3 regions of the Allobranchiibius sp. GilTou38 genome follow, and region 3 is predicted to be linked to each of the others. Evidence: predicted binding sites of a transcription regulator. Region 3 holds the regulator's gene; each other region holds the start of a gene.
The links. Region 3 encodes LexA, which represses DNA repair genes until DNA is damaged. Its sites were predicted from a motif close to TCGAACANNTGTTCGA; they were not measured.
Positions count from the first base shown of each region.

Region 1: the regulator LexA is predicted to act here: its motif matches at 1,680-1,695, upstream of JOB34_RS01460 (HNH endonuclease signature motif containing protein).
Region 2: the regulator LexA is predicted to act here: its motif matches at 1,234-1,249, upstream of JOB34_RS04650 (HNH endonuclease signature motif containing protein).

Region 1 covers NZ_JAGEKN010000003.1:201,492-204,737, reverse strand. Annotated here, with positions in the region: gene JOB34_RS01465 (dihydrofolate reductase family protein) at 1-138, opposite strand, end outside; gene JOB34_RS01460 (HNH endonuclease signature motif containing protein) at 253-1,632, opposite strand; gene JOB34_RS01455 (SDR family oxidoreductase) at 1,879-2,760, opposite strand; gene JOB34_RS01450 (TetR/AcrR family transcriptional regulator) at 2,847-3,246, shown strand, end outside.
Region 2 covers NZ_JAGEKN010000005.1:248,609-251,854, forward strand. Annotated here, with positions in the region: gene JOB34_RS04640 (molybdopterin-dependent oxidoreductase) at 1-360, shown strand, start outside; gene JOB34_RS04645 (cytochrome b/b6 domain-containing protein) at 332-1,036, shown strand; gene JOB34_RS04650 (HNH endonuclease signature motif containing protein) at 1,296-2,756, shown strand; gene JOB34_RS04655 (NADPH:quinone reductase) at 2,832-3,246, shown strand, end outside.
Region 3 covers NZ_JAGEKN010000001.1:17,118-20,363, reverse strand. Annotated here, with positions in the region: gene JOB34_RS00070 (hypothetical protein) at 107-544, opposite strand; gene lexA (transcriptional repressor LexA) at 851-1,579, shown strand; gene JOB34_RS00060 (NAD-dependent protein deacetylase) at 1,604-2,503, opposite strand; gene JOB34_RS00055 (LysR family transcriptional regulator) at 2,631-3,246, shown strand, end outside.

The sequences.
Region 1 (3,246 bases), on a different contig from region 3:
GCGGAACGTCCGGGTGCCGAATGCCCACTGCATCAGCCGCATCCCTGCGTGGCCGAACGGCGTCTCCAGCGTCTGCCCCTCGCCGGTGGCGAAACCGTCGAGTGACACGGCGAAGTTGTGGACCCGGACCTTCGACATGCTGGTGCCTCCGTGGTGGTGGGGACGAACGCACCCGACCGTAGCGGCGCGCTCGGCACGAGGGACTCAGGACGTGGGGGACGGGATCGAGTCGCCGACCGTGATGCTCGCCGGTCATGCTGCTGGATGTCGGCCGAGGCGGGTGGGCATGAGTCCTGCGGTGAGGTCCCAGGTGACGCCAGTGGGTGTGACGGTGGCGCTGAGCAGGTGGCGGTGCACGATGGTGTGGTGGCGCGCGCAGAGCAGCGCTGCGTTGGTAAGTGTTGTCTCGCCGCCGGCCCACCAGGGCACGACATGGTGTGCATCGCACCAGTCCGGTGGTCGATCGCATCCAGGGAAGGTGCAGTGCTGATCGCGGTGGATGATCGCGGTCCGTAGGCCCCCGGTGAACAGGCGTCTGGCGCGGCCGACATCCAAGGGTTCGGACTCGCCACCGAGGACCGCGGGGATGAGATCGGCGTCGCAGGCGAGCCGCCGCAGGGTCCCGGCGTCCAAGTGGTCCCCGTCGGTGGTCCGTCCGATTCCGGGAAGGTACGTCGGCGCGGATCCGCCTTCATTTGGACCGTTTTGGCCGAGACGGCCGGCCTTCTGAAGCCCTTCGTAGAGGGTGTTGTAGTCCATGGTGACCAGGATCTTGGCGGTCCCGCCGAACTCCCCGACCGGCCGCGGTGCGGTGCCGTCCAGGATCCCTGCAGCGGTGTCGACCAGCCTCACGAGCGCATCGGCCCGGCGCTTGGCGGGGGTGCGGGTGTCGCGCTCGGGTGCACCGGTCTCGGCGTCCGGTGCCGCAGGCGCGGGCGCTGACAATGCTTGTAGGGCGTGTTTGACGATGGCGGCGTTCCCGGTGGACAGGTCGGCCTCGAACCGGGTCAGCCCACCTGGCAGGCCATACCATCGCACCGATTCGCACTCCTGCTGCACCTCTTCGTCGCGGACTAGTTGTTCGGGGGCGTACTGGCCTCGGATCCGGGTCGACAGTTCACGCAACGCGCGCGGCCCGTACGCCGAGAGGGACAGGTAGCGCCCCATCAGCTCGTCGCGATCCACGGTGGGCAGTTGCCGGCCGATCCGTGGCACTTCCCGCACCGCGACGGCAGCCACCGGCACGGTCGCGGACCCGGTCGCCAACGCATCTGTCATGAGGGTGTTGCGGGGGTCGGCGCATTCGATACCCACCGAGCCCACCCGGCGCACAACGGCCGGGTCCACCCCGGTCGCTTGCCGGGCCACCCACGCCGGCGCACCCGTCGCGGTGGAATTCGCGACCGTCCCCCGGGTCAGGGCATCCGCGGTGGCCAGTGCGGCGACGTTCTCTGCCCGGAGACCGATCCGCAGCATCGTCCCGACGACCTCGCCCAGTTCGGGCTCGCTCAGCTGGTAGACCGCATCGGGCCAATGGTCCAAGGACGTCGCGAACTCCCGCAGCAGACTCAACAACCGGGTACCAGAGCCCGGCGCAGCAGGGCGTTGCGTGTCGGTCGTCGACTGCGCCATGGCCCCTCCTGCGGCTGCTGATCCCTACCACATCCTTATAACCTGTATCATACGCGTGTTCGATGTGTAGCACAAGGATTAATGAGCCGAATCTCATTGTAAATAATGAAGATTCGGCTCGACATATCCACATCCCCCTTCCCCGAGGTGGGGGTTTTAAGGGTTATCCACACCCGCCGCGGGTCACCTGGTAGCGCGTTGGCAGATGCGATTCCGTGCAGATGCGGTCGCCGCGCGGGAACCGAGTCAGGGGCGCAGGTTGCGCAGGTCCTCGGGCAGGCTGGGATGGGTCGGCCGCCACCCGAGGGCGTCGCGGGTGTACGCGCTGGATGACGGCTGGTCCATCGCGAAGATCACGCCGAACGGGCCGTACGTCGCTTCTGGCACCGACTCGACGGGGAGGTCGAGCTGAGCGCCGATGACCGTCGCGATGTCACGCACCGCATCGCCCTCGTCCGACACGGCATGCCAGGCCGTGCCGGGCTCCGCGGATTCGAGGGCCAGCCGGAACAGTGCTGCCGCGTCGAGCGCGTGCACGGCCGGCCAGCGCTGGGTGCCGTCACCCGGGTAGCCGGACACGCCGTTGCGGCGCGCGGTGTCGGTCAGCAGTCCGGCGAACCCGCCCATTCCTTCGTTGTGGACCGTGCGCGGCATCCGGACGGCCGTGCTCCGGACGCCCTGCGAGGCCAACGCCAGCAATGCGTTGACCGAACGGCCCCGACCGCCCACCGGGCCGTCGGTCGGTAGCGGGTCGGCCTCGGTCGACATACGGCCCGGGATCCAGGGAGTGCCCGAGACCGCGACGATCGGGCGGTCGCTCCCGATGAGTTCCTCGCCCAGCGCCGTCAGGGCCGCGCTCTCCTCGGCGACGCCGGCGGCGAGCGCCTCGGGCGTGCCGTAGTCGCGCCCGAACGCCAGGCTGATGACCCCGTCGGATCGCGCGGCACCGGCCCGCAGGATGTCGAGGTCCGCCAGGGTGCCGCGCAGCACCTCGGCGCCCGCGGTTTCCAGAGCCCGTGCCGACTCCTCCGAACGGGCCAGTGCAAGGACGGTGTGGTTGTGACCGAGCAACTCGGCGACGACGGGCGAACCGATGGTGCCGGTGCCTCCGGTGACGAATACCTGCATTGGGTGCTCCTGGGGAGTGAAGGGACTGTTGTCCCATCACGCTACACCGATGATGAGACCGATGTCCCATCACCTAGGATGTGGCGATGGCTCGATGGCAACCCGGCGCGACCCAGCGGCTGGTCGTCGCGGCGGTCGATCTGTTCACCGAGCAGGGCTACGACGCCACGACCGTCGCGCAGATCGCCGAACGGGCCGGAGTCACCAAGAGCACCTTCTTCCGGCACTTCTCCGACAAACGGGAGCTGCTGGTCGCCGGCCAGGAGACCCTGAGCCGACTGCTCGCCGACGGGATCGCCGAAGCGCCGCCGAGCGCGACCCCGCTGGAGGCCGTTGCGGCCGGACTGCGGCGCGCGTCGGGCGCGATGGGTCCCACGAACCGCGAGATCGGCCCGCGCATCAAGGCGGCGGTGGCGGCCAGCACGGAACTCCAGGAACGCGACGCCCTCAAGAGCGTCGGTCTCGCAGCGGCGATGACGGAGGCCC
Region 2 (3,246 bases), on a different contig from region 3:
CAGTGTGTGACGGGATGGCAGGTGCCGGAAGTTCATTGGGCCGGCGTGCGATTGGCCGAATTGATCGAACGCGCTCAACCCAGCAAGCAGGCACGAGCAGTGCGCTTCCGATCCTTCGACGGCACCTACACCGAGTCGCTGACCCTGGATGAGGCGCGCGCCGATGACGTTCTGGTGGCGACGGAGATGCTGGGAGCACCGGTGACCCACGACCACGGCGGGCCGGTGCGCATGTACGTCGGCTCCAACTACGGCTACAAGAGCACGAAGTGGCTCTCGGGCATCGAGCTGACCGACCACCAGATACCGGGCTACTGGGAACCGAGGGGCTATGCCATCGACGGACGACTCCCCACGTAGCGGGTCGACGTCCTTCGATTCCACATCGGAGGGCGACGGCGAACGCATCCACCGGTTCAGCCTGGCCGAGCGGATCGTGCACCGCGTGACGGCGGTCCTCATGATCGTCTGCATCCTGACGGCCGTCGTCCTCTACAACGGCTCGCTCTCGATCGCGATCGGGCACCGTCACCTCGTCGAGCTGATCCACGTCTACTGCGGTTTCGCGCTGCCGGTGCCCATGCTGCTGGGCGTGGTCTCCGTCGCGTATCGCGCTGACCTGCACCGCCTCGGGCGGTTCTCGACCGCCGACCGCCGCTGGCTGCGCTCCCGTACGCGGCGCGACGGCACGATCCGGGTCGGCAAGTTCAACGCCGGGCAGAAGCTGAACGGCGCACTCACCTCCAGCTCGATCCTGGTCCTACTCGCCACCGGCATCATCATGTACTTCGTCACGCTGGCGCCCCTGCCCTGGCGGACCGGCGCGACGTTCGTCCACGACTGGTTCTCGATCGCCGTGGGACTGCTCGTGATCGGCCACATCACCTTCGCGATGAAGGACCCCGAGGCGCGCGAGGGGATGCGCACGGGTTGGGTGTCTCGACACTGGGCGCGCCGCGAGCATGCCGCGTGGCTGGGCGAGACGACCGACGCCGACGAGGATGGGCGACCCGCACACGGCTCGAGCCGTAGGTAGCTCCGCCGGCGGATTGCGGGATGCATGAACGAGCGCGCTCGATGAGCCGCGTTCATTCAGACGCGGTCAACCAGCCCGGAGCTATGTGTGGATAACCCCATCGGCTCAGACTATACGGAATGGGGGATGTGGAAAAAATTGCTCCAATCATCAGCAACATCAACGTAATTCGACATCTCATTCCCTTGTGTGAAAGTTCGAACGGGCGTACGATGTGTACATCAGTCCGAATATCATGAATTCAGGAAAGGGGCAGGTCGTGGGCAATCCCATTGACGACAACAGCCTGCCGCAGCCGGCAGAGATTGTCCCCGCGCATCCAGGGGTGGGTGCCGGATTGATGGAGCTGTTGTCGGCTTTCGCGGCATCGATGGATGCCTGGCCGGGGGCGCTGTTCCAGCTGAGCGAAGCAGATCTGGGCACGGTGGTCTCCACGATGTTGACCGTCGTGGGTCGCGCGGAGAACGTCGCGGCGTTGGCTACCTCGGATGCTCTGACCCGCGGGACGGTCACCGGCTCCACGGCGACGGGTGCGCCCGGGTGGGTCGCCCAGGTCGCGCGCGGGGTGGATCCGATGGTTGTGCACCGGGTCGGGGGTGTCGGTCGCGATTGCGCGGACCCGAAGAACCGCGTGGTGGCGCAGTGTTTGGCGGAGGGATCCGCGTCGGTGCCGGCGGCCGCGGTCGCGTTGCGGGAGGTGCCGAGAGTGGTCCGTCAGTTGCCGTGCGCTGACCGGGATGACATGTTCCTGCGGTATCTGAGCCTGTCCCATTTCGGTCCGCGAGCGTTGAAAGAATTGAGTACCCGAATCATCGGTCAGTTCGCTCCCGAGCAGCTGATACGGGACGAAGAGACTCAACAACACTGCGAGGCCGCGCGCTGGTACGACCTGCCCGGTGGGATGGTCCGGTTCGAAGCAGACCTGTCCGCGGCCCACGCGGCGACGGTGAAACACGCCCTGCAGTTCCTCTCGGCGCCGACACCACAGACCTGCCCCGACAACCCCGCCCACAGCGGCGACACGGCTGAGGAGAAGGGCGGCAACCGGGGCGGCAACGCCGAAAAGCCGGCGCTGGGACCCATGGTCAATCCGCTCGACCGCGATCCGCGGACCCCGGCCAAGCGTCGCGCGGACGCCCTGCTGCGGCTGATCGAAACCGCGGCCGGCGTGCTGGACGGCACCTCTCCGCGACCGGTCGGGGAGATCACCGGCGTCGCGAAAATCGTGGTCACGCTGGACTACAACACCCTCCTGGCCGGGCTGCAGCACTCTGGTCGCCTCGGCGGGACCGGCGCCATGACCGACCCCATCTACTCGCCTGGCATCGGACGCACCGCCGACGGTGACTATCTCGACGCCGGGACGCTACGGCGGCTGGCATGTGACGCGGATCTGATCCCGATGGTGCTCGGTGGGGCATCCGAACCGATGGACGTCGGACGAGCCAAACGTCTGTTCACCGGCGGATTACGAGCGGCGATCATCCACCGAGATCGAGGATGCACGTTCCCCGACTGTGATCGGCCACCGGACTTCTGCGACGCCCACCACGTCGATCCGTGGTGGACCGGTGGCGAGACGACCCTGACCAACGCGGCCCTGCTCTGCACGCGCCACCACACCATCGTTCATCGCGACCTGCTCACTGCGGCGGTCACCGCCACCGGAGTCACCTGGGACCTGACGCCCGGATTGATGCCGCACCAACGGGCCGGCTGACGCCCCGACCCGGCATAACACGAGCCGGTCCCGACGTTGCACCCGTCGTACACCGTTGTCGACGAAGGGATCCTCATGCGCGCCGTGGTCTACACCGAAGGCGGCGACGCCTCCGTCCTGCACCTGGTCGAACGCGAGGCCGCCGACCCCGGACGCGGCGAGGTGCGCGTACGCATCGAGCGCGCCGGGGTCAACCCGACCGACTGGAAGTTCCGCGCCGGCAGTGAGCTGGCCTTCCCCGAGATCGTCCCGGGTCAGGACGGCGCGGGCACCATCGACGCGGTCGGCCCCGAGGTCGACGGGCTGCACGTCGGCGACCGGGTGTGGACAATGCTCGCCCAGCACCAGCGCCCCGGTGGCACCGCCCAGGAGCAGGTCGTGCTGCCGGCGGCCAACGTGACCGCACTGCCGGACAACGCATCGTACGACGTGGGCGCGGCGCTCGGCGTACCCGCCGTCACTGCCCACCGCGCACTGACCACCTCCGAGG
Region 3 (3,246 bases):
CTGCCCGGTTTGCGCGGGGTCGTTCGTGCTGGTCAGAGGGCCGCCGAGGGCGAGACGGAGGCGGTGTCGGCCCTGCTACGGGGCGCCAGAAGGCGCGCGGCCGGACTCAGCGAGGCAGGCGCAGTTGCTCGCCGGCGAACACCTGCAGGGTGTTCAGTCGATTGGCGGCCTGCACCCGCTGCACCGCATTGCCGATCGGCAGCTGGGGGTAGGCGTGGTGGGCGACCGAGGACAGGGTCTGGCCCGACTGGACGACCACGGTGTCGTAGCGCTGCGCGGACCCGCCGCCCACTGCGGCACGGGCTCCCGCCACTCCCCCGACGAGACATAGGAGGAGAGCGCACAGCGTGATCAGCAGGCGACCGCGACGAGTGATGTGCATCGTCGGCGCAGGTGCATCCACGAGCACGGGCAGATCAGGGACCGCGCGCAGGTGGCCGCGACGGATGGACGCGGGCGCCGTACGTCGCGATGCGCCGGGACGACCCGGCAGGGCAGGGGTGGCGGGAGTGACCCAGCTGGGAACAGCGGTGACGGCACTCATGAGATCCTCCGATAACTCGTCGATCGTACGTGTGTGCGATCGATCATCTGTCTGATGTCTAGCACGCGCGTTCGAGAAAATCCAGACACGCCCCGAACAGATGTTTGGAAAGTGTGTCCGACTCTCGTAATCTCGTGCTCACCTGCAGAACTGAAACACCGACCACCGACAGCCCCTGCTCATCAGCTGTGAATCCGCGGAACGACGCCGAATACGGCGACTCATCGGCCCCGGGGGCGCAGCCGCACGGACACCTGGGGCGGGCGGTGACAGCACGATCCACTCGGAGAGGGACGGACGAAGACCATGGCCAAGGTGCACCAGATGCCCGAGCGCGACGACGACGGTTTGACCACCCGACAGCGGCGCGTGCTGGAGGTCATCCGCAACTCCGTGGACCGGCGCGGTTACCCGCCGAGCCTGCGGGAGATCGGCGAGGCCGTCGGCCTGACCAGCCCCAGCTCCGTCGCTCACCAGCTGTCGATGCTCGAGCGCAAGGGCTACCTGCGCCGCGACCCTAACCGGCCGCGCGCCATCGAGGTCATCTCACCGGACCAGGACAAGGACCAGCGCGGCTACCGGGGCGGGTCCAGCGTCACCAACGCGCCGGACGGTGACCTGAGCGTCGAGGACGAGACCGGCATCGGCGACCGGCGACCCAGTGCGTCGTACGTCCCGGTCGTCGGACGGATCGCCGCGGGCGGTCCGATCCTGGCCGACGAGGTCGTCGAGGACGTCTTCCCGCTGCCCAAGCAGATCGTCGGCGAGGGCGACCTCTTCCTGCTGAAGGTCGTCGGAGACTCGATGATCGACGCCGCGATCTGCGACGGCGACTGGGTCGTGGTGCGTCAGCAACCGACCGCGACCAACGGCGACATCGTCGCGGCGATGCTCGACAACGAGGCGACCGTCAAGACCTTCAAGCGCACCGGGGGCAAGGTCTGGCTGATGCCGCACAACACGGCGTACGACCCGATCGACGGCGACGACGCCGTGGTGCTGGGCAAGGTCACGGCGGTGCTGCGCAGGGTCTGAGCGACCCCGGGCGCCCGGCGCTCCTCAGGCGCGCTGGGCGCCCGGTGCGCCCACGGCCGGCGCTCCCAGTCGGTCCGCCAGCGCCGTCAGGGTGCTGCCCAGCGGCGCCTCGATCTTCAGGTCGGTCTCGCCGTCCCCGCGGGTCCATCCGTCGTTGATCACGATCACGGGCACGCCGATGCGGGCGGCGCGGCGCACGAACCGGTAACCGGACATCACCGCGAGCGACGACCCCAGGACCAGCAGCGCCGACGCCTCCTCGACGAGGCCGAAGCACTGCTCCACCAACGGTTTCGGCACTGATTCGCCGAACATCACGACGTCCGGTTTCAGCAGGTCCGAACCGCACACCGGACAGTCGGCCGTGACGAACGCGCGCACGATCGCCTCGGGCAGCGCGACGTCGCCGTCGGGCCGGACCGCGCCTCCGATCGCGCGGTCGAATCCGGGGTTGGCGTCGCGCAACCAGTCGTCCATGTCATCGCGGCGATGCGTGCTCGAGCAGGCCATGCAGACCACCCGCTCCAGGTTGCCGTGCAGCTCGAGCACCTCGCTCGCGCCGGCCGCCTGATGTAGCCCATCGACGTTCTGGGTGATGACGCTCGTCAGGGTGCCGGCGGCGAGCAGCCTGGCGACCGCGCGGTGGCCGTCATTCGGTCGGGCAGCCGCAAAGCGTGGCCACCCGACGTAGGAACGTGCCCAATACCGCTGCCGCGCTTCATGACTGGCGCGTAGCTCGGACACTGTCATCGGCTGCACCCGACGTACGCCGCGGGCGTCACGGTAACTCGGCAGACCCGATTCGGTGGACAGGCCGGCTCCGGTCAGGGCGACCAGCCCGCCATCCGCCAGGTAGCTCGCCAGTCCGTCCCACTGATCCGGGCGCACTCCCTCGGGCACCGGGGAGACCGCGGACTCGAGCACGTCATCAGTGTCGCACCGGCCCCGTGGCCCCGTGGGTGCGCGGGTGGCCACTGCGACGCAGGGCTGGTGCAGAACGAAAGCACGAAGATGGGTTCCGATGGATAACCTTCCATTATATGATCGGCGCATGATCGACGCTGCGGGCCTACGGGTCATCCGGGCCATCGCCGACGAGGGCAGCTTCACCGCTGCGGCCACCTCTTTGGGCTACTCCCAGCCGGCCATCTCCCAGATGGTGCGCCGTCTGGAGGACCGGATCGGCACCGTCCTGGTGGAGCGCCTGGGCCGCAGCGTGCGGCTGACCGAAGCCGGCGCGGTGCTGGCCCGTCACGCGGGCCCCGTGCTCAGCGCCCTCGAGGCCGCCGAATCAGAGGTCGCCGCGATCGCCGGGTTGCGCGCCGGCCGCGTCCGTCTGATGGCCTTCCCCTCCTCCTCCTCGACACTCGTCCCGCACGCGCTCGCGATGGTGCGAAAGGCCTACCCCGACGTCGAGGTGACCTTCACTGAGGCCGAGCCCCCCGAGTCGCTGGCCGCACTGCGGGCCGGCGAGTGCGACATCGCCGTCGCGTTCGCCTACGACGGTGCGCCGCTGGCCCGCGGCGAGGACGACATCGAGGCGTTCCAGTCCCGCAAGCTACTCGACGACGAGGTGCGCCTGGTGGTGCCGTCGGATCACCGGCTCGCCGGCGCCGCGTCGGTGCGGATGACCGACATGGTCGACGAGCAGTGGATCGCGGGATGCC